3 regions of the Acinetobacter sp. GW821-FHT01C12 genome follow, and region 3 is predicted to be linked to each of the others. Evidence: predicted binding sites of a transcription regulator. Region 3 holds the regulator's gene; each other region holds the start of a gene.
What was found. The regulator PhoB, encoded in region 3, activates phosphate uptake and scavenging genes when phosphate is short. The targets are predictions, from matches to a motif close to TGTCATNAANCTGTCATAA.

Region 1: AC07WY_RS00020 (porin) is a predicted target of PhoB. The motif match lies at 3,147-3,165, and genes of this name have one in related genera.
Region 2: AC07WY_RS10810 (inorganic phosphate transporter) is a predicted target of PhoB. The motif match lies at 2,948-2,966, and genes of this name have one in related genera.

Annotation. Positions count from the first base shown of each region.
Region 1 is NZ_JBWKXD010000001.1:140-8,063, reverse strand. Features, by position in the region: gene AC07WY_RS00045 (O-succinylhomoserine sulfhydrylase) at 1-164, opposite strand, end outside; gene AC07WY_RS00040 (alpha/beta fold hydrolase) at 306-1,397, shown strand; gene AC07WY_RS00035 (NAD(P)-dependent oxidoreductase) at 1,407-2,279, shown strand; gene AC07WY_RS00030 (YARHG domain-containing protein) at 2,361-2,627, shown strand; gene AC07WY_RS00025 (HIT family protein) at 2,656-3,072, shown strand; gene AC07WY_RS00020 (porin) at 3,293-4,399, shown strand; gene AC07WY_RS00015 (DUF4256 domain-containing protein) at 4,740-5,300, opposite strand; gene AC07WY_RS00010 (hypothetical protein) at 5,597-6,796, opposite strand; gene AC07WY_RS00005 (putative signal transducing protein) at 7,227-7,619, opposite strand.
Region 2 is NZ_JBWKXD010000003.1:339,212-347,135, reverse strand. Features, by position in the region: gene AC07WY_RS10815 (capsule assembly Wzi family protein) at 1-1,079, opposite strand, end outside; gene AC07WY_RS10810 (inorganic phosphate transporter) at 1,280-2,902, opposite strand; gene AC07WY_RS10805 (YadA-like family protein) at 3,564-7,924, opposite strand, start outside.
Region 3 is NZ_JBWKXD010000009.1:132,499-140,422, forward strand. Features, by position in the region: gene AC07WY_RS17425 (hypothetical protein) at 1-71, opposite strand, end outside; gene AC07WY_RS17430 (hypothetical protein) at 88-288, opposite strand; gene AC07WY_RS17435 (methionine aminotransferase) at 513-1,667, shown strand; gene AC07WY_RS17440 (MATE family efflux transporter) at 1,795-3,162, shown strand; gene AC07WY_RS17445 (SDR family NAD(P)-dependent oxidoreductase) at 3,258-4,103, opposite strand; gene AC07WY_RS17450 (TetR/AcrR family transcriptional regulator) at 4,316-4,990, shown strand; gene phoB (phosphate regulon transcriptional regulator PhoB) at 5,264-5,974, shown strand; gene phoR (phosphate regulon sensor histidine kinase PhoR) at 6,000-7,358, shown strand; gene AC07WY_RS17465 (hypothetical protein) at 7,383-7,814, shown strand; gene asd (archaetidylserine decarboxylase) at 7,866-7,924, opposite strand, start outside.

The DNA of each region.
Region 1 (7,924 bases), on a different contig from region 3:
GGTTCAGCACCAGAGAATTTTGCTGCTGCTTCCGCTGCATTTTCATACACAAATGACGAAGTGAGGAAAATTGGCTCACTATGTTCACCTTCAAAACTGCGTGTATGACCTGTACGAATCGCTAAAGTATCAAGTTGGTATTCAATGTCGTCGTGCTGGCTCATTTCAACTACTCAGTCCAAAAACTGCCTTTGTAAAATATTGCCAACATTTTGAGCGCCCTATGTATTTAAGGTCAAGGTAAAATCGTAAATTATCACATACACTTCGCTTAAATCTGCATAAAAATGAGACAATCACCGCTTATGACACAAGTATCAGCTAAGTTCCAACAGCGCAAATCCAAATTGAAGAATCTAACCACACGTATCTTCAATGGTAAGTCATTGGTTTTATCTCAAAGTACCCCTTATGAAATTATTGCGGAGCATCATCAAACCAAAGTGCGTTACTACGCAGCTGCTGACAAAAAATTTAAGGAACCTTTGGTTTTTACAGCGCCATTATCGATCAATATGGCAATTTACGACCTCTACCCTTATCGTTCACTTATCAAATATTTTACTGAACAAGGCTATGATGTGTATTTATTGGATTGGGGAAAACTCAGTTATCAGGATCGCAACTTAAACTTTTTATATTTTATTGATGAAGCTATGCCGTTATGCATTAATAAAATTCGAGAACATGCCCAAAGTGAGCAAATCTCATTGCATGGCTGGAGCATGGCTGGCATTTTTGTATTACTTTACACGGCATTACGTCAACCCAATTATGTTAAAAACTTAATTATACTGGCCAGCCCAATTGACAGTTATGCATCAGGTGGTATCGGTAAACTTTATCAAAAAATAAATAACCTGATTATAAAGAATCAAAAACTGAAAGATACTTTATATAAAGGTGGTTTACCGAAAAAACTGATCCATACCCCGGGTTTACTCAATGCCATTGGTTTTAAGATTTTAGATCCAAAGGGTTGGTATGAGGGTCATAAACAGTTGTTGCTAAATTTAGACGACAAAGAGCTCTTACATGAACACGCTACCCTTGGAAATTTTTTAAATCACATGGTGGATTACCCCGGCGGTGTCAATCAAGATATGTTATTTAATGTTTGGCTGCAAAATCCACTGAAAAATGGGGCAATTCAGCTCAGTAACCATAAAATTGAACTTCGCAATATCAACTGTTCATTGATGATTGGGGCTGGAAAAAATGATCAAATGGTCACCGCAGATGCAGTTAAGCCTTTAAGCGAATTGACAAAGAGTACTGATGTCACGTTTACTCTTATTCCTGGGGGACATTTAGGGCTAATGTCTAGTCAAAAAAGTGCAGATGAATTTTGGCCTACACTGTCCAGATGGTTAGAACAAAGATCGACAAAAATTTAAGAGATAGATATGAAGACTACAGTTGCATTTATTGGTTTAGGCGCAATGGGCTATCGTATGGCAGCACATTTACCCAAACATTTTGATACCGTATATGTGTGGAATCGAAATTTTGCAAAGGCCAAGCAACATGCAACTGAGTTTGGTACTCAAGCTGTCGAACTCGATCAAGCGGTGCAAGCTGATATTATTTTTTCATGTTTACCGACCAGCCAAGATATCGATGATTTAATCCAAGATTTAAAGATCAAAAATGGCGCGATTTGGGTCGACTGTACCAGTGGTGTACCTGATGCTGCGCGTAAACAATCTGAGTATCTGCTCAAAAATAATATTCACTTCTTAGATGCACCTGTAAGTGGTCAAACCATTGGTGCTGAGAATGCAACGCTGACCTTTATGGTTGGCGGTGCGGCAGAAGCATTTCAAATTGCCCTACCTGCAATGCAGGCGATGGGTAAATTAATTAAACGTGTTGGTGACTCAGGTGCAGGCTTTGCTGTAAAAGCTGTAAATAATATGATGATGGCGGTTCATTTATGTGCTGCCGCTGAAGGATTTACCACGCTGAAAGCACATGGGGTAGATTTAAATGAAGCGCTTGATTGTATCAATGCATCCAGTGGTAAAAGTGGTGTGACTGAAACTGCACTACCGCAACGTATCCTCAATCGTAGCTTTCCACTGACCTTTGCTTTACCCTTATTGGCAAAAGATACAGGTATTGCCATTGATTTAGTTCGTGATGCAAGATTATCAGCACCTATTCTTGGTTTAACACAAAGCTTAATTACCGCAGCCAATAGTCTTTCAGAGCCTGATAGCGATTTTTCTACCGCAGTAAAAATGTATGAATCATGGAGCAAAATTACATTAGATTAATTTTTCGTCATTGAATAATCACAACTAAACCTTATAATCACATTAAGTGACATGTAAATATGTCAATTTCGAGGTCGTATCATGAATAAATATGTAATTGCTACACTTTCTAGTTTATCTATTTTAGTCGCTAGTCACGCTTTTGCTGATAACACCCAAGAATGTAAAAAATTGCAAGATGATTACAATGTCATTTACGCATCAAAAGGGTTCTGTTTTAAAGATCCTGAAGCAAAAGCAAAATATAATAATGACAATTGTTATACAAGTAAGCCTAAATTTTCTGAAAAAGAGCAGCAAAAACTTGACTCTATCAAGGAACGTCAGAAAGAATTGAACTGTAAATAATCACATTCACACCTTCAAGGAAATAAACATGGCTTATGATGATCAGAATATATTTGCACGAATTTTACGTGGTGAACTTCCTGCAATTAAAGTTTATGAAGATGATCATGTGCTTGCATTTATGGATATCATGCCGCAAGCCGATGGGCATACCCTGATTATTCCGAAGACTCCAGCTGTGACATTGCTCGACTTAGATCCTGAAATTGCAGCTTATACAATCAAGATTGTGCAAAAAATAGCACAAGCAATTGAAACAGCTTTGGATGCTCAAGGTATTGTATTGATGCAACTTTCTGGAGCTGCTGCTGGACAAACTGTACCTCATGTACACTTTCATTTGATTCCGAGCTCGGTGCATGAATTAGGTCGTCATGCTATTCAAATGGGCGATCAGGAAAAAATTAAAGGGTTTGCTGAAAAAATTAAGGCTGCACTGGCTTAATTAAAAACCTTTTTAGAATCAATGGGGCTAATCAAGCCTCATTTTTTATTCAAATTACACAAATGTTAAATCCGCGTCATTAAATTGTCATTTTTTCTTCACTGATATGTAACAAAGTTTACAGATACTGCATGCAAGTTAGTAAGTAGTGCACAAACCCACACTTACTGAATAAAAAAAGTAACTGCAAACCCATTGAACATGTTTTGGAGAAATCTCAATGAAAAAAGTGCTACTCGCTGCAGCAATCGCCACCCTTAGCATAAGCGCAGCTCAAGCAGCGCCAACATTGTATGGTAAATTCAACGTAACTTTAGATCAAATTGATAAGAATGGCTTTAAAGACGAAAGCGTAACTAAAGTAAACTCTAACGCTTCTCGTATTGGTGTTAAAGGTGAAGAGAAATTAACAGATAAATTGTCTGCTGTTTACTTGGCAGAATGGCAAATCAGTGCTGATGGTGATGGCGATGCTTTTACTAACCGTAACCGTTTCGTGGGGATTAAATCAGACGGTATCGCAACGTTAAAAGTTGGTCAGTTTGATTCATATTTCAAAAATGCTGCTGGTAACAACCAAGATATCTTCAACGATCACAACGAACTCGATATGACTGCGATTTTAGTTGGTGAAGATCGTTTAAAAAATGTGATCGGTTTTGAAACTGATAAAAAATTATTGGCTGGTTTAGCTTTCAACATCATGTTCCAGCAAGGTGAAGAATCATCTGCTTTAAAAAATGATGCTAAAGGTCAAAAAGGTAGCCGTGATAGTTTCGGTGATGGTATCTCTACATCACTTACTTATGACAACAAAGACTACGGTTTTGCTGCTGCTGTTGCAGGTAACTTCGGTGTTGCATCTAAATATAATGCATATAACTCTGAATTAGGTAGCAACACAATCTACTCTGACGCAATCCGTGTTACAGGTTCTGTAGACTTGAAACCTGCGGGTCTTGATGGCTTAGTATTTGGTGCATTATGGCAAACTGCTAAACCGTCTGATGATACTGTTGCAACCACTTCTGGTACTACAGTAACATCATTCAAAGGCTTGAAAGAAAATGCTTATGGCATCACTGCTGCATATGCAATTCCTTCTACACCGATTAAGCTAAAAGCTGAATATATTTCTGCAACGACAGAACTAGATGGCCGTGATGATCGTAAACAAGACCTTTACGGGATTGGCGCTGATTACAACATCAACAAGCAAGCTCGCTTCTACGGTGTTGTTGGTCAACAAAAGCGTGATTGGTCAACTACATCTACACCAGAGAAAAAGAAAACTGTTATTGGCTTAGGTATGGAATATAACTTCTAATCCGAACCATTAATAAAAAACGGCAAGTGATCTTGCCGTTTTTTTCGACTCAATAATTCAAAAGCTCATTTTATAAAATACATATTCATTAGCTGAGTAACCATCATATAAATTTAGCGCTTTTATAAATAGTGTACATATCATTTCATCATCTATGACAGATCTTTCGTTTAGCAACATGAATTTCATCGTTGGATAGGCATACAGCTCCCCAAACCAAAACTGAAAATCATTAATTTAAATATCAATATGTAGCATATGACAGCAGTTATATCTAAACACCAAAAATACAAACAAGCTTGACAGAATCTTAGGATTTCACGCTGTCAATTTTTAACAATTAAAGTTTGATATAGGTTCGAAACCCACGGCTCGCATAATATGAGGCAGCACCATTATGATAGGTAAATGTACGCCCATAACGCTGATCACAAAAGATCGCCCCGCCTTGCTGACGTAATATCGTTGGAGTTTCGACCCAGCTGGATGTTTTTAAGTCAAAATTGAATATTTGCTGTAGAGCATAATACTGTTGTTCAGTCATTAGTGCTAAGGCATGCTTATTTACCCAGTCGATCACGGTATCTTCAGGAGGATGATCCTTGCGACTGAGTAATGCCTCTCGGTCATAACACAGACTACGCCGCCCTTTTGGCGACTCAATTGCACAATCAAAAAAATACACACCTTCTGTGTTCGGTAAAACAACCACATCTGGCTCGCCGCCAGTCATTTCCATTTGTTGTAAAGCCCATAACTTTTCAGGACAAAGCAAAAGTTGTTTTTGGACAAAATCCCAGCTCATTTGTGCATGTCGTTCTGTATGCTGCTGAAAACGCTGTGCTAAGGTTTTTAATAGGTTTTCAACTTGCAACGGACTCAATGTTTCTTGCTGTTTTATCATTTATTTTACTGCCTGATTTTAAGCCTTTACTAACATAACATTATCCACCAAGTGCAACCAAATCCGCTTTTTAGACATACTGAAGTGGATTGATTAAATAGTGTGGCACGGATAATTCAATGGAGTTCTCTGCATATGCAACTTCTTCCACACCGATTCAACTAAAAGCTGAATCTATTTTTGCAACGACAGAAAAATCGTCGTGGCGATCGTAAATTACGGGATATAGCTTCTAATCCTAATTTAAAAAATGGTAAGAAATCTTGCCGTTTTTTACTTAACAACAGAATATTTTAAAAATCTCGTATTTCATCAAACCAAATATTCACTGTTTCTTGATCTATATCGAATGTTGAAGCTTCAACCAGTTGTAGTACAGCAAGACCAGTATCTTCTCTTTCAGTAGTTTCAATATTGGGTAATGTATTAATTATCTCAACAAGTCCAATAATTGCCCCTTTCACATCTTGCTTCGTCTTCGCCTTGGAGATTTCTTTTAAAGCAGATTTATATGCTTTGATCGCAATTTTTGCATTATTGCTTTCCCAGTTTTCAAATGGAATTCCATATTCAGTGGTAAACCATATTGAACTCCTCAGTTTAGACACCGAAGAATAGTCCAATTGCTTTTCTTTAGCCAAATGCTTTAATTCAGCATTTAACCTTTTCCCTATTTTTTCATCAATATTCCATCCAATAAAGGACGTTAAGTTTTCCCAAGTATTTAAAGCTGGAAAGCCTTCCAAATTTACAGCATAGCGTATTCCAATACGTTCAAGTTGCTGAAGTTGTTTTAAACTTGCTGTATTGGTTATATTTCCAGTTAAGTTTAGATTTTTTAAATTAGGAAACTGTAATAAGCTTTCACAATCAAAAGCTTGACCTAAAGGTTTAACAGTTAAATCTAACGAAGTTATTGCCGCTAAATTTTTAATAACAGGAAGATGGTATGCCGACACCATTGGATCTTTGTTTGTCGTTGGTTCTATTCTCATATGGGGATATGCTGCTGTGGTAATAATTTCAAAATGCTCAATATGACCAGCCAAATGAAGTGAATATAACCCCTTCTTATTCTCATCATCAGCATGATTTAAAACTAATGTGATTGGATGTTGATCTGCTTTGATTGAAAAGTTATGAATTTGAGCATGACTTAAATCTAGACAAATTGCTTGCGTAGGTCGCCAAGAAAAATCTTCTATCACTCTTTTCTTCGACCATTCAGTAAAACCCTGATCATTTCCCCAATAATAAAAAAATCTTGGCCAATCTCCATAAGGATGCAAATGCACATTTTGTTGACCATGTGGCGTATAAAAAGTATTAAAAGCATCCCAATTGATTACAGCATTTTCTTCAACAAGAACATCAAACTTTTTCTTGTCCATGCCGATTCGACCAATTGAGAAGCTTCCTTGCCCAGCTGGAATTTTTATCAGATGGCTATTTGTACCTGTTAAAGAAACATAAATGCGAGTATTTCTATCCATATTCATCCATTATTTGTAAATTGTATTATTCGGCTTTCAGCAAATATTAACTACTTATGCTTGTAAAAATAAGCATATAAACTCAACACAGAATATATCAAGCTTAAAGCTTAGCCGTTGTTTCATTTTAGCAAAATATGAACATGTTAGATTTAGCTCTATATTTCAACTTTCCCAACTTAGATACTTAGATGATCTATTTTGACCACAATCAGTGGATGGATTAGAAATCCCAATTTTTTCTAAGCAATCATCACCTAATTTTTCAATATGAAAATCCACATCGTCTTTGACTATCTCTTCAACTTCAAAATCCTGTTGAATGTTGCGTTGGTTTTGTTAATCAAATTTTACGATATTTTCTAGTAAGTAATTTACTTGATCTAAAGTTTGCTTATTTAAAATATCTTGCCGATTTTCCAATAGAGCACTAACTCCAAAAATGTTGGCACTGTTTACACTTCGTTCCATTTTTATAAAAAAAGAGCGGAAAACCAAGCAATAGAAAAACCAAATAAGCGGGACGTTTTCCTTCGGTATATGGCTGTATATCGCGACTACCACAATGAGGGCAACTTTCGCTTGCTCCAAACTGTTGTTCTAATTCTTGACTAAAATCTTGGGCAAGTAATGCTTTAGCCTCTTCTGCATAGCTTTCAGGAACTAACAGTCGCACACCACCCAAAGCATTGGAGTAAAGCCAATCCATATTAATGGTATGTTCATTTTCAATACGTGCTGGAATTTCTGCTGCTTCTAATTGCGTTTTGGCAATCTGAGCCTCGTAAGGAAATGAATATGTTTCAGCAACCACCCATTGCATAAGAACACCTAACAGAAATAAAAATGGATTTTAAGCTCAATTCATTTAACTGTATATTGCATAAATTTATTCAGTTGATGCTTTCATTTTTCAAGTTATGAGGAAGGAAAGGAAATTTCATAAAATAAGGAAATATGTTGGAGGATAGATAGGTTTTAAAGCAGTACATTTTATCTATTTCCGTTAAATGTCATTCTTCTTTCTATTCTGCCTAAGCAACCAATAACTATAGTTAGTCTTAACTCTATCCTACTTTGCTATATTTTGATGAGGAAGTGAAACAGCAAAATTTACATCTTATTCTT
Region 2 (7,924 bases), on a different contig from region 3:
GCCTGAACATCACCATTTGTTGTTGTATCTGCCCACTCAGCATAAAGCTGAACTGGCATGTTTTTAAAACGTGTCGAATAATCCATACCTGCCAAATACATTTTTTTCGAAGGTAATAGCCCTGCTTCATCTTCCCCAACATACTGGCCATATAAACTAACAGGTACATTCAATAACGTTTGTAAATTTAAACGAGCATCAAAACCTGCAACCTGATTAGATTTGTCATCATCACCATTTTCAAAGTTATCATTCCCTTTTATCGCATTCCATAGTGAATCCCAACTTTGTGAACGCCCTTCTCCGCCCCATTGTAAAGTACGTGAAGCACCCAGTTCTAAATATGGCAATGGTTGTGCTGTTAAACGAAATCCTAGCAGCTTAGCATCTGGAACAGCTTTATAATCATCTAGCTGTCCAGCAAATGCTTGATATTGCCAAGGACCAATCCAAGACAACCATTTAGATTCAAAAGCCTTTTGTTCAGCACGCTGTGCTGTAAAACCATAAACTGGACGGCTGGCATCACCACGAATCAAACTACCATCATGTCCTGGCCCCCAATATGTTGGGATTTGACCCGCAATAACCCATTGATTCCACAACTTCCCTGCAATATATGAACCTTCCACATTGACATCTTGACCATTGTCAATGTGCGGATCTTTTTCACCATTCACACGAAGCTTTGCATCCCAGTTTTCACCGCCTGCATTAAATTCTAATGAACCCACATACTGTGCTTTAGCACTGTCCCCAAAAGCTTGAGGAATATTTTTTTGATCAGTTTCGGCAAACAAACCTAATTTTGCGGTTTGATTATCTGCTTTTAGTGCATTTTGAATTGAATCAATAACTTTTTGTTGAGTATTGTTTAAAACTTTTGCTTGAGATAAGGCACGTTGAATTTCATCCCCACTCATTGGCCAAGTCGATGTACTGATTTGAATCACACCTTGTTGATTTAACCAGTTCAAATCTGTGCGAAGATCTTCATTATTTAATACAATTCCCTGTGCAAATACAGGTAAGGACATTCCAAGTAATACAGCAGCACAAAGTGATTTTCTTAAATACATGCTCATTTTTCTCAAGTTTGATTTACAACCACACCTTAATTTTTTTATAAGTTTTTTTCAATGGTGAAATTGTGTTATTCATAATTTAAAATTTCATTATCCAAATAAAAAAAGTGCACCAGAGTGCACTCATTTTCTTTTTAATTCAAGCAACAACGATCATTCAAATTTTAAAACAATCGCCAACTCTAGCTTTTAAATTAAAATACTTTTAAAAATAACCAGAATAAACCGCCTGATAAACAAATCGTTGCAGGTAAGGTAAAAATCCATGCAGAAAGAATCGTTTTGACTGTTGCAAAATTCAATCCAGTTTTGTTGGCAACCATGGTTCCCGCAACCGCACTGTTCAGTACATGTGTGGTTGAAACAGGTAAACCAAAACCATCTGCAGCAGCAATTGTAGACATTGCTACAAGTTCAGCAGACATCCCTTGACCATAGGTCATATGATGTTTACCAATACGCTCACCCACAGTAACCACAATACGTTTCCATCCCACCATTGTTCCTAAACCTAGTGCCAATGCCACAGCAACTTTTACCCAGTTTGGAATATATTGAAGGAAAGAATCTAAGTTTTTGCGATACTCTTTTACCACTTTGCCTTGAGCTTCATCCATTTTTGGAAGTTGATCCGCTTTATCCAAGCGTTTAAAAGCTGTGGTGCTTAAGTACATATCATTACGTAATGAAGATACTTCAGCTTCGGGGATATCTTTGAGATCACCGAATTTACCAACACGCTCGCCCAAATGATCAGTCAAACTGGCCAATGCAGGAACAACTTCGGGATTCATTTCTTTGGTTTGGATAAATTTAGTAATGGTTACACGCGCTTGTTCATCTGGAATATCGGCATGCTGTGCATAAATTGCCGTCGCAGTTTGACCAGACAATTGTGAGAATGACTGTAAATGCTGTTGGTCTAATCCTCTATTCAACGAATAAGCCAAAGGCACAATACCAATCAAAATCAGCATGATTAAACCCATACCTTTTTGACCGTCATTTGAACCATGTGCAAAGCTTACACCGGTACAAGTGAAAATCAAAATCGCACGAATCAAAGGTGGTGGTGGCTTATTACCTTCAGGGGGTTGGAACAACTCAAGTTGTTTTTTAAATATTTTTTTAACAATCAAAAATACAATTGCTGCAAATGCAAAACCAATCAAAGGAGAAAACAGTAATGCTTTACCCACTTTAAGCACTTGATCCATGTCTACTCCACTTGCACCCGTTGAAGCGTGCAAAATGTAGTTCATGATGCCTACACCCAAAATGGAGCCAATCAAGGTATGAGAGCTCGATGCCGGAATACCTAAGAACCAAGTCCCTAAATTCCACAAAATCGCCGCAATCAGCATGGCAAAAACCATAGCAAAACCAGCGCCACTGCCTACATTCATGATCAATTCAACAGGAAGTAAGGCAATAATTCCATACGCAACTGCACCACTGGCAACCATTACCCCAAGGAAGTTACAAAAGCCTGCCCACATCACTGCTACAGGTGCAGGCAATGCATTGGTATAGATCACAGTTGCTACAGCATTGGCTGTATCATGAAAACCATTTACAAACTCAAAACCCAAAGCGATAAATAACGCTGTCGCTAAAAGAATCACTGAATAAAGGCTTAACGGTGGAACATGTGCTAAATCTGCACTAACTTGCACCCCAATATAAATCAAGGTAGCAATAATGATCGTCAGAAACACCGGCATAAAAAATTTCGGTGTAGGTACATGGACATTCGTCGATTTAGTAGCTTGAGACGATTGTGCAGAATCTGAGACGGGAGGTAAATTCGAATTCATGCAGAAAGTTAGCGAATATTAGAATGCGCTTATTGTTCAATTAAATTGTGACAATTATATGACAAATAGAGGTCATATGAAGTGAAATTTATAATTATTTCACTTCAGTATTTCGCTACATAAGCGACAAAATTAATATCTTTATTATTTATAATTAGTATCTTACACCAATAAAATCAATACATTTTTTACATAATATTATATTTCAGGCTGAAATAATATTTGTAATATTTCAGACCAATTTAAGCTATTCATCATTTGGCATTGCTATTTTTCATGAAATTTATGACAAATTGATGAAAAAACAAACATGCTTTTAAGTTTATTTTTAAATGTTTTCCCATAACCCCAATTTATCAAATCTATGCAAGTTTAGCGCCAACAATATGCCTTTCGCCAAAGTACCCAACATCAGTAATAAATCGCTGTGAATTGTATGTGTTAGACAAATAATGTGCAAAAAATAAAGAGATTATCCAAGCAATTTTTCATACATTTTTTTAAAGACTTGCTTTAAAAAGCCAATCCACCATTTAGTTTTCAATCAATACATAAAATGATTACAAAAAAACTCAGTGTTCTGTAAACACTGAGTTTTTGACTTAAGCTCATCTCGAAAGCTGATCCTGAATGTAAATTGAATACTTATGTTTAATTAAAATTATTTCCACTGATAGCCCATAGACACTGCACCACCAATATTGCTACGGCTGTCAGCAGAAGCACCCATTTTCCAGACGATCTTATTGCTGTCAGTAATGGCACTCACCCCGATTGCTACAGCAGTTTCACCTCGGTAACCCGAGACACCCGCACTAACCATACTCATACCCGCTTCAGTGGGTTGTGGTAAGTTACCTACCGCCATCGCACCTGCGATACCCGCATAAGTATCGTTACGCAAGTCATCCATATTTTTATTGGTGTCATAGAAAGCTTGTTCCAGATTACTTACCCGAGTATCTATAGCGCCCAAGGCATCCCCTACATTATGGAAGGTTCCCCCTGCAACGTTATAGGTAGGTGCACCAATCGAACCATCTTTGTTCAGTGTTGAGCCGCCACCTAAATGTTGCGCCACACTGCTATTGGTTTGGTGTAATTGTGAACCGTTAATGGCATCCGTAGAGGTTGAGGTAATTTCACCATTTGCTAAACCACTGACTTTATTGGTTGTCCCATCAATCGTGACTTTACCCACATTGACCTTATTCGCTGTAACTTGCTTTGCTGTGACTTGATTCGCAGTAACAGAATTTAACTGAATATCCTCTGCTAAAGCCACTTGATAGTTATTTGAACCATCTGCATTGGTACTACTGTTTACAACAGTGTTCTTACCTGCAGACACGCTGGTTTTAGCACCGGCAACCTGTCCATGTATTGAAGCAATTGCATCATGCACATTGTCTTTACCTGTATTTCCAATATTACTGGTTTTGATCGTTCCATCTGGATTAACTTTTGCATTTCCGCCCAATGCATTTGCAACGCTTTCAGCGGTATCATGTAATTGACTACCATTAATGGCTTGATCAGAATCAGCACTCACCTTACCGTCAGCCAAACCACTGATGGTATTGTTTTGTGAATCAGCTTTAATATTACCCACCGTGACCGAATCAAAACTGACATCATCTTTGGTTGCAACTTGATAATCGGTTGAGCCATCTGCCTTAGTGGTTTTCGTTACTTCAGTATTTTTACCTGCACTTACAGTTTCTGTAGAACCCTTAGCTTCATTGGCTTTAGATATTGCAGCCTTTAATTGTGCAACATTGACCGCGTCTGTATCTGCAGTACCCGCTGCTACCCCAGTAATTTGACGAGTGATTCCCCTTGAGACATCCCCCACGGAAAATGCTGCTGCACTACTTCGCCATGTACTCCCAGTATTGCTAGAACCAAAACCTGTCAATGGATCAAAGCCAGCGATACCCGCTGCAGTATTAGCAACTGAGCCTTTACCAAGTGCAACACTACCTTCCAACTCGGCATGCGTATCCGTTCCAAGCGCAACCGCATCTTTACTCTTGGCAGAGGAATTAAGGCCAAGCGCAGTAGCACCATCACCAGTTGCACTCGCACCCACACCTACTGCTACAGCATTTTTACCTATTGCCCCATCATTATTATAATTCCCGCCTTGGGTACCACCATCATTGATACTGACATAATGAGTCGTATCCCCTGCACCAGCATAAAGTTTTTCAATTGCTTGGTTTGTCGCATACAATTGTGAACCGTTAATGGCATCTGTACTACTTGCACTAATTTCACCTGCAGCTACATTGATGATTTGACGTTCACCACCGACTTTACCCACACTGACAACACCATTGGCTGTTGATCCTACACCTGCAAATGCATAATCATCGCCATTAATAGTGACTTTATCTACAACACTCGCTGCACGATCTGTGGATGCGTTACCTAAGACCACACTGTTGGCTTGAGTTGTTGTGACATTGTTACCTAGGACTTGAGTATTATCTTGAGCAACTGTATTTTTATTGCCTAATACAGTCGTATTCTTAGCATTATTCAGTGTATTTTCGTTCCCGAGAACACTATTTTTATCACCACCAGTCACCGTATTACGAAAACCCGCAGTCAAAGACTTCGTGCTATCAGTGATTTTATTAAATGCGCCAACAGCTGAACTATATTCACTTGCACTTGAAATCTCGTTGGCGACGCCCATACCTAGCGCACGAGTACCTTGGATTGTATTATTGGCACCTAAAACTGTAGCTCGCTCTCCCTCGGCTATATTCCAAACACCAAATGCAGAAGACCATTGACCTTTTGTTTTATTCTCCGCACCGACCGCAATAGAACGATACCCCTCTGCATTGTTATAACTGCCGACTGCAACACCGGAGAAATCTTTTACAGTATTGTTAGCACCTAAAGCTATAGCCTCATTACCTGTAACATTGTTATTGTGACCAATTGCCGTACTAGAACTTGCGCTATTACTTAGGGAATTATTATTCCCAATCGCAATACTATTTGCAGCATCACTAGTGACATTGCCAATGGCAATTGCGTTCTCACCAACCGCCTTAGCACCTACACCCACAGCTAAAGCATTTTTTCCAGTTGCACCATCATTATTGTAGTTATTACCTTGAGTACCGCCATCATTAACACTGAAATAATGAGTAGAAGCCGCAGCCTGAGCTGCTTTAAGTTGTGATAGGTTTACTGCATCAGTATCTTGGCTTGCCGCTGCAACATTGGTAATACGGCGTTCTTTTCCAACCGTCCCCACTGACACTTCACCACCCGCCGCATTGGCTGCAACAATCGTAGTACCTCGTGGTACATAAGCAACTTCACTGTTTACATCACGGATCGCCTCACTATTTGCACCCAAAGCAACACTGTTACTAACAGCAGCCTTAGCCCCACTGCCCAAACTAGTGGCATCATCTACATTGTTTAGACCTTGACCCGCTGCTCGCCCCAAAGCGACATTCCGACTACCCGTAACGTTATTACCCGCAGTATCACCAAGAGCAAGATTACTGTTACCTTGGACATTACGCCCCGCATTAATACCCAAAGCACTGTTATAATTACTATCGTTTGTCTTGGTACCCACACTAGAACCAGCTCCTGCACCTACTGCTGTATTTTGGTGACCAAATATATCTTGGCCTGCCACCCGACCTTGAGCAGTGTTTTGGTTACCTATAACTCTTTGTCCTGCTGAATCACCTACTGCACTATTGGAATCACCGTTGACTTCACTACCCGCTGTAAAGCCTAAAGCAGTGTTAAGATTTCCCACACCGTTGTTACCTGCTCCATAAGCTAATGCAGCATTGTAGTTGCCTGAAATATTGCTGCCTGAACTTACACCAATAGCCACATTTCTATCGCCAGTAACACTGCGCCCAGACATCTGACCATAAGCTGAGTTACTACTTCCCCTAACCATACTGCCAGAGTCCAGTCCAGTCGCAGTATTTGAGTTACCAATTACATCAACACCTGATGTTCTACCCAAAGCGGTATTATGGCTTCCCTCTACATTACCTCCAGCCGACGCACCCGCAGCAAGATTAGTTTCACCTGTAACTTTTACGCCCGCACTTGCGCCCAATCCGATGTTGCCATTCCCTGTGACATCACGACCAGCATAGTCACCTAAAGCTGTATTTCTTTGTCCTTTGGTGTTATCCCCACTATTCGAACCAACGCTCGTATTCCAACGACCATCATTGTTAGTGCCAGCATTCAGACCAATCAATACATTGGCATCTCCATCTGAAATATTTCCACTTCCCGCATTGAGGCCGATTACCACGGCACGACCACCCATTGCTTGCGCACCAGAACCGATAGCAATATCATTTTCACCAACCGCCTTAGCACCTACACCCACAGCTAAAGCATTTTTTCCAGTTGCACCATCATTATTGTAGTTATTACCTTGAGTACCGCCATCATTAACACTGAAATAATGGGTTTGACTATCAACAATGGCTTTGTGAGTTGCATATAACTGCGAACCGTTCACTGCATCTGTACTGCTGGCGCTAATTTCACCAGCAGCAACATTGATGATTTGACGCTCACCACCAACTTTACCCACACTCACTACACCATTTGCTGCAGAACCAGCACCTGCAACTGTGTAGTCTTCACCATTAATGGCGACTTGATTTACTGTCGTTGCTACACGATCTGTAGATTCATTTCCTAAAACCACACTGTTGGCTTGATTACTTGTGACATTGTTCCCCAAAACTAAAGTATTACTTTGTGTCGCTGTATTTTTATTCCCCAATACAGTCGTATTTTGGGTATTGGGGAGCGTATTATTATTTCCCAAAACATTGTTATTCTGTAGATCCGTCACATTATTACTGAACCCCACGACTATCGCCCCTGCCATACTCGACATAGTCAATGCTGAAACTGCCAATAACGCACCTGCAACAGTTGTTTTAACAGAAGATCGTTTACCCCGTGTCTTAGATACCTCAGAAATCGCACACCAAGTGCCTA
Region 3 (7,924 bases):
AATAATTGACCTAAACTAACTTTATATTCCCATACCTGAAAATTTCTATATGTATAATCATCAACAATCATTAATAATCACTCCTAACTATTTGAAAGGATTATCTACTTTTTTACCATCATTCCAAAATGTAATTTTATCCCAAAATTGTGGATTTTCTTTAATTTTTAAAAGTTCCCAATCAGTTGCACCTCCTCGTCCAGATGCTGCTCGTTGGACACCCTGCCATACATTTACATCAGTCAAATTAAAATGAACAGGAACATTTGGATTACTTAATGCATCCATTACACCATTTTTCCATTTTGTTACATCTAGCAAATTTTTCCAAGTAGAGGCATTTAAATTTTTTGCAAAATCATCTAAATGTTCCCCTATCCCTAAGTCTTACTTTCTCAATCTTAAACTCCTCCCGTACACCTCCCCCTAACCAATAGATTACTTAATCCTATTCAGCTCCTTAAAACGACCTGCTAAACTGCCACCAATGCATTTATAAAATCAGTCTGGTCATGATCGAAATCCACTCCAAACTCCCTACACAAGGCGTCACCATTTTTAGCATCATGACCGCTATGGCACATCGTCTTAACGCCCTTAACTTGTCACAAGGTTTTCCAGACTTTGACGCGCCACCTGCGTTGCTACAAGCTCTCAGCCAAGCCACATTAGACGGTTTTAACCAATACGCAGCGGGCGATGGTTTATTAGCGCTAAGAGAACAACTGGCTCAACTATTTTTAAAACGTGATCAATTACAACTTGATCCAGTCACCGAAATCACCATCACTCCTGGGGCAACGATCGGGATTTTTAGCGTAATACAAGCCATCATCCATCAAGGCGATGAAGTTATTATTTTTGATCCAAGCTATGACAGCTATGCACCAAGCGTGCAATTGGTCGGTGGTAAAGCCATTCATATCCCACTCAATGCGCCTGAGTTTTCCGTGGATTGGAATCAAGTCAAATCTGCGATTACAGATAAAACCCGTATGGTGATTGTAAATACTCCACACAATCCAACTGGGGCAATTTGGTCTAAACAAGACTGGCTAAATTTAATTGAACTGATTCAAGATAAAAATATTATTGTGCTTTCAGACGAAGTCTATGAGCATCTGATTTATGACGGTGAAAAACATTATTCAGCATTGTCATTTCCAGAACTCAGAGATCGTAGTTTTGTGGTGGGTTCTTTTGGTAAGACCTTTCATGTGACAGGTTGGAAAACAGGTTATTGCATTGCGACACCAGAGCTCATGAAAGTATTTCGTCAAATTTATCAATTTGCCAACTTCTGTGGGGTAACCCCCGTGCAAATGGCACTTGCCAATTTTATGCAACAGCATCCTGAACATATTGACGGGCTATCAAGCTTTTATCAGCAAAAGCGTGACCTGTTTATTTCAGGTATTGCGGATTCAAAATTCAGTTTAATCCCCTCTCAAGGCACATTCTTTCAAAATGTCGACTACAGCCAAATTCGCCCAGATTTAAATGATGTAGATATGTGTAAATTCTTAGCAGAAGAACATAAAATTGTGGCGATTCCAGTTTCTGTTTTTTATAAGCAAGCCCCTAAAAACTTACGTTTAGTGCGTTTTTGTTTTGCTAAAAAGGAGCAAACTTTGATTCAGGCCTGTGAAATTTTAAATCAAATTTAATCCCGATCCATACAGATCCTCTCTGTAAAATTAAAGCCTGAGTTACTCAAATACTCAGGCTTTTTACCCAGCGTTTGTTATATTATCAATAAGATAAAGACACTCGAAATAGACAGTAGAATAAAAGATGCCAGCTCGTCCCGATATGCTTCACCAACCCAAATTCTGGAAGGTTTTTTTAATCTTCCTTGGCCCCCTGATTCTAACCAATATTCTGCAAAATCTGTCTGGAACAATTAATACCATTTTTGTTGGGCAAATGCTGGGGGTAGAAGCGATTGCCGCAATTTCGGTATTTTTTCCGATTCTATTTTTATTGCTGGCTTTTGTGATTGGTCTATCTACAGGTGCAACTGTTTTGGTTGGACAAGCGTGGGGCGCCAAAGATATCGAAAAAGTGCGTACCATTGTTGGCGCATTGTTATTTATGACCCTGATTGGTGGATCAATCATTGCCTTTTTAGGGGTGTTTTTTGCCAAAGAAATTCTATTGCTTTTGGGTATAGATCCCAAAATCATGCATCTTGCACTGCCCTATGTTCAATGGATGTTAATGAGTAGCCCTTTTCTATTCATCTATATTACCTACACCTCTATTTTACGTGGTGTGGGTGACAGTACCACACCATTGATGGCCTCAAGTCTGACGATCATTGTGGGTGTGATTGTAACCCCAGCCTTGATTGGCGGTTATTTTGGTCTACCTAAGCTCGGCATTATTGCTCCAGCAATTGCCAGTGGCTTAGGCTTTATTTCGACCTTAGCTTTTCTCTATATCTATTTGAATAAAAAAGATCATGCTTTAAGACCAGATTCAGCGTTAATTCAACATATCCGCTATCACCCACAATTTAGTCGCAGTATTTTGCGCTTGGGTGTGCCGACAGGTATTCAAATGGTGACCAACTCGGTCGCAGGTCTGGTGGTGATTGGACTGGTTAACCAACATGGTGCACATGCAACAGCGGCCTATGGTGCAGTCAACCAAGTGCTCAACTATATCCAATTCCCTGCATTGTCGATTGCCATTGCGGGTTCCATCTTTGCGGCGCAAGCGATTGGTGCTGGGAAATCTGAGCTGTTGGCAAAAGTGACGCGAACGGCGCTGCTGAGTAATATTGTGATTACAGGTTCATTGGTACTCTTGGCCTATATTTGTTCAAAATATTTGATGGCGTTGTTTATTACAGATCCATCAGTGATTGAATTGGGTCAACAATTATTATTTATTGTGTTATGGTCGATTATATTTTTTGGTGCAAGTGCAATTTTTGCCTCGATCATGCGTGCCAGTGGAACTGTAACTGTTCCTATGATTTTTAATATTTTATCCATCCTGCTCATTGAAGTTCCATGTGCTTATTTATTTAGCCAGTGGTTTGGTTTACAAGGCATTTGGTATGCGCTTGCACTGACCTTTTTCAGTCTATGCCTTATGCAAGGTTTGTATTATCAATTTGTTTGGAAAAAGAAAACGATTGAGATCTTAATTTAAATGAATGGATATTGAGTTCTTATTCAGCGCATAATTTCACAATGTCTAAAATGAAAAAACCGTCAGCTTGACGGTTTTTTCATTTTATAAATCAATTATTTTGGTTCTAGCTTTTTACTAAACTTGGTCGCAAAACCTGTAATTTTTTGATATCCAGTCGGTAAAATACGCTGAATTAAATCCAAGGTTTTTGCATCATTCCCAATAAGCAAACGACGTTTGTCTTTTAGGACAGCATCCAACATCTGTTGAGCAGCATCTTCTGGTGGCATACGTAATAGTTTATTAAATGCTTTTGCTGATTTGTCAGGATTCATTCCCAAAGAACGTAAACTGTCATTCATACGCGCATCATTTGCAATATTGGTACGAATACCGCCTGGATGAACGCATAGCGCTGATACACCACACTTTTCGATATCTAATTCTTGACGTAATGATTCAGTAAAACCACGTACCGCAAATTTAGATGCATTATATGCAGACTGGGTCGGTTGCGCGGTTAAACCAAACAAGCTCGAAATGTTGATGATATGCCCATCACCTGTTTTCTTGATATAAGGTAAAAATTCTTTTGTTCCGTATACAACGCCCCAGAAATTGATATCCATAATCCATTCTAGTTCGTCATAAGATGCACCTTCCACGGTAGAACCTAAAGCTACACCAGCATTGTTAAAAATCATGTTTACAGAACCATGATTTTGCACTGTGTCCGCAGCCCAAGCTCGCATTTCTTCAACTTTGGCAACATTCACTTTCTTTGAGGTCACACGAACATTATACGGTTTGACCAGTTCAACGGTTTCAGCTAAACCTTTTTCATTCACATCACTAATGGATAAATGACAACCTGCTTTTGCCAATAAAATAGCAAGTTGTTGTCCCATACCAGAGCCAGCACCAGTAATTGCAGCGACTTTGTTTTTAAAATTTTTCATTGTCTATCCTTTTTTAAACCCGCACAAAGCATTCAGAGTGATGTGCAGCTCACTTGCTCAATATAATTTTGACAATCATTATTGTCAATATTATATTATGATTTAGCCGATGTTTTTTTATACAAAAATTCTAGAATAGGTTTCAATGGCTTTTATTGCTAAAATAAGCGCTTCTTTGTGACAATCAAATATGACACGAGTAATTTTTTACAATGAATGAGCCACTTTCCACTGAAAAGAAAACTATAAATAAAGCAGCCAAAGAGCGTCAATTTAAAGGCATGTCCTTATCTGAGCGGAAACTTGCACGTCGAGAAAAGTTAATCGAAGCAGGGATTGAAGCTTATGGTACGCATGGCTTTTTTTCTGTCACCGTCAAAGATATTTGTAATGAAGCCAAGCTGACTGAACGTTATTTTTATGAGTCCTTCAAAAAAAGTGAAGAACTGTTCCAAGTCATCTTTCTACAGCTGATTGAACAATTACAGCAAACCGTGATGCAAGGCGTCATGCAAGCAGCACCTGATCCTAAAAATATGATTCGTGGTGGCTTAACTGCAATCTTTACCATGTTAAAAAATGATCCACGTGTGGCGCGTATTATTTATATCGATGCCATGCTGGTTCAGGAACTGCATAATCATGCCACGATCCATGAAACGATGGGCCGTTTTGACCGATTAATTCACTCCTTTGTCACCCTAATGATGCCGCATATTGAACGCAGTGAACAAGAAATTTCCTTGGTTGCCACAGGTTTAAATGGCTATGTAACTCAAATTGCGGTGCGCTGGGTCATGGGTGGATTTAAACAATCGCTTGAAGAAATTGTCTCAGCATGTGAAATTGTATTTATATCGCTGATTGATTCATTTTCATCTAAATAAGCTTTTTAGCCTGAACAATCCTGTCATAAAATCGTCACAAAACTGTCAAATAGAAGATTTTTATGTTCAGTTGAAATAAATTTCTTTTCTCAAAATGGAACATTTATTTAAAAATGTCATGGATTATTCATCATATCGACGATTATTTGTCACATTTTTTTGCAAAAATTCGTCAACATCTTCTTTTTGCAATGATACTGTCATAATTAATCTTTGTAATAAGCCTGTCATAAATAAAAGACGGTACACCGTTCATACATAGGATATTGCGTTGTGAAAGATGACTATATATTAATCGTCGATGACGAACTTCCGATTCGAGAAATGATTCATACCTCATTGGATATGGCAGGTTTTCAATGCCTGCAAGCTGAAGATGCAAAACAAGCCCATCAAATGATTGTTGACCAACGACCATCTTTGATTTTACTCGATTGGATGATGCCTGGCGGTGTGAGCGGTGTAGACTTATGTCGTCGCTTAAAACGTGATGAAAACTTGGCAGAAATTCCAGTCATCATGTTGACAGCACGTGGCGAAGAGGACCATAAAGTTCAAGGTCTTGATGCTGGTGCAGACGATTATATGACCAAACCATTCTCTACCCGTGAATTGGTTTCGCGTATCAAAGCTGTCCTTCGTCGTGCCAATGCACTCAGTGGCGAAAAAACCATTGATGCCAATGGATTAATACTTGATCCAGTGAGCCAACGTGTCAGTTTTAGTGATAATATTTTAGAAATGGGTCCAACGGAATACCGCTTATTGGCATTCTTTATGACACATCCTGAACGTGCTTATACACGTGCCCAGTTACTTGATCAGGTCTGGGGTGGTAACGTGTATATTGAAGACCGTACCATAGACGTACACATCCGCCGCTTACGTAAAGTGCTTGAACCTTATGGTGCTGATCGCTACGTACAAACTGTACGTGGAACGGGTTATCGCTTCTCTACCCGTGCAGATGTTGCTTTAGGTTAAGCATTCTCAAGGTAAATAAATTTCTATGTATGAACCCTACCCCGTCCCAGATCTTGCACGAGAACATAAAAAATTCCGTTATAGTAGCTTGTGGGAATTTGCAAAACAAGATTTACGCCTGCTTGGTTTTTTACTCATCATTGGCGGATTTATTGGTTTAGGGATAGGGTATTTTTGGATTTGTATTTCCATTGGTTTTGCTGTTTTTTTTCTATTTCAATTACGCTCTTTATACTTGGTGAATGAGTGGATTTCGAATCGTCCTTACGACTCTCCACCCAATCTAGAAGGTATTTGGGGGGCACTGCTTTTTAATGTTTATCGTGCACAACGACAAGAACGGGTTGTTCAAGCTGAAATGGTCGGATTGATTGACCGTGCGCAATCCTCACTGATAGCTTTAGCTGAAGCTGTGGTTTTAACCGATGAATTACATCAAATCGAATGGTGGAATCCTGCTGCGGAAAGATTGTTGGGCATTCAACCGCTAGATCGTGGTCGTAACATCTTGACCATTATTCGCCAGCCGAGCTTTATTGAATATTTTAATAATATCGACCAATCTCCAGATGGCATTAAAATAAAATCTTCGGTTTATGAAGAGCATTATGTACAGATTAAACTGACACGTTTTGGTAGTGAAAGCCGTTTGCTCGTCGCTTACGATGTCACACGTGTACATAATCTGGAACAAATGCGCAAAGACTTTGTCGACAATATTTCACATGAACTTCGTACCCCGCTGACTGTACTCAGTGGTTATATCGAAACCTTTACCGACCAAGAAGATTTAAATCCGCGCTGGAAACGTGCCTTTGAACAGATGCAATCGCAAACACGTCGAATGAATGCGTTGGTCAATGACTTACTCTTGCTTTCACGTTTGGAAGGCAATAAACAAGTCGCAAAAAATCAAATCATCGATATGCCGAATTTGATGAATCAGCTTTTTGATGATGCACAAGCCTACAATGTCGATTATGGCCATACTTTAAATTTAGATATCGACAGTCATTGTGACCTGATTGGCTCTGATGCGGAGCTTGCCAGTGCGTTTAGTAATTTAATCACCAATGCGATTAAATACACCCCTAAAGGTGGCACTGTTACAATCGGCTGGCATGATGACAGTGAACATGGTTATTTCACTGTTGAAGATACCGGGATCGGGATTGACCCAAAACATATTCCACGTTTAACCGAACGCTTTTATCGCGTAGACAGTGCACGAAGCCGTCAAACGGGTGGAACTGGGTTAGGGCTTGCCATTGTGAAGCATGTTTTAATGCAACATAATGCGTATTTAGAAATTGATTCTAAAGAAAATCGGGGGTCTATTTTTAGAGTGGTTTTCCCCAAAGAGCGCCTTGATTTTGCAGGTTAATATTTGATTTTTTGATTAATTCTGATGAAACTATTTCTAGATTGTGAATTTAATGGCTTTGGTGGTGAATTAATTTCACTGGCATTGGTTGACGAGAATAATCAACATTTTTATGAAGTTTTAGAATGCGCTGACCCAATTACTTGGGTTAAAGACCATGTCATGCCTCGTTTAAATCAAAAACCGATTTCATTAGCGCAATTTCAAAGTCACTTACAGCTTTATTTATCTCAATATACAAGTCTTGAAATTGTGGCAGATTGGCCAGAAGACTTTGCCTTGTTTACCCGTAGTCTGGTACTTTCTGCAGGAAAATGTATCCGAACACCTCCGCTGACCATGCAGTTATGGATGCAGGATCCAATCGAAACCCATGTTGCCTCTGAAAACCCACACAATGCATTAGCAGATGCACAGGCTTTAAAACTGTCTTATTTCAATGCCATAAGGCTTTAGACTCTGTGACTTTCTACAACAGAAAGTGCACCTCATCATAGAACACGCAAATTAAACGGTATGCCCTAAAGCTTCGCCCATCACCACAATAGAATTGGCTTTAAACTGTT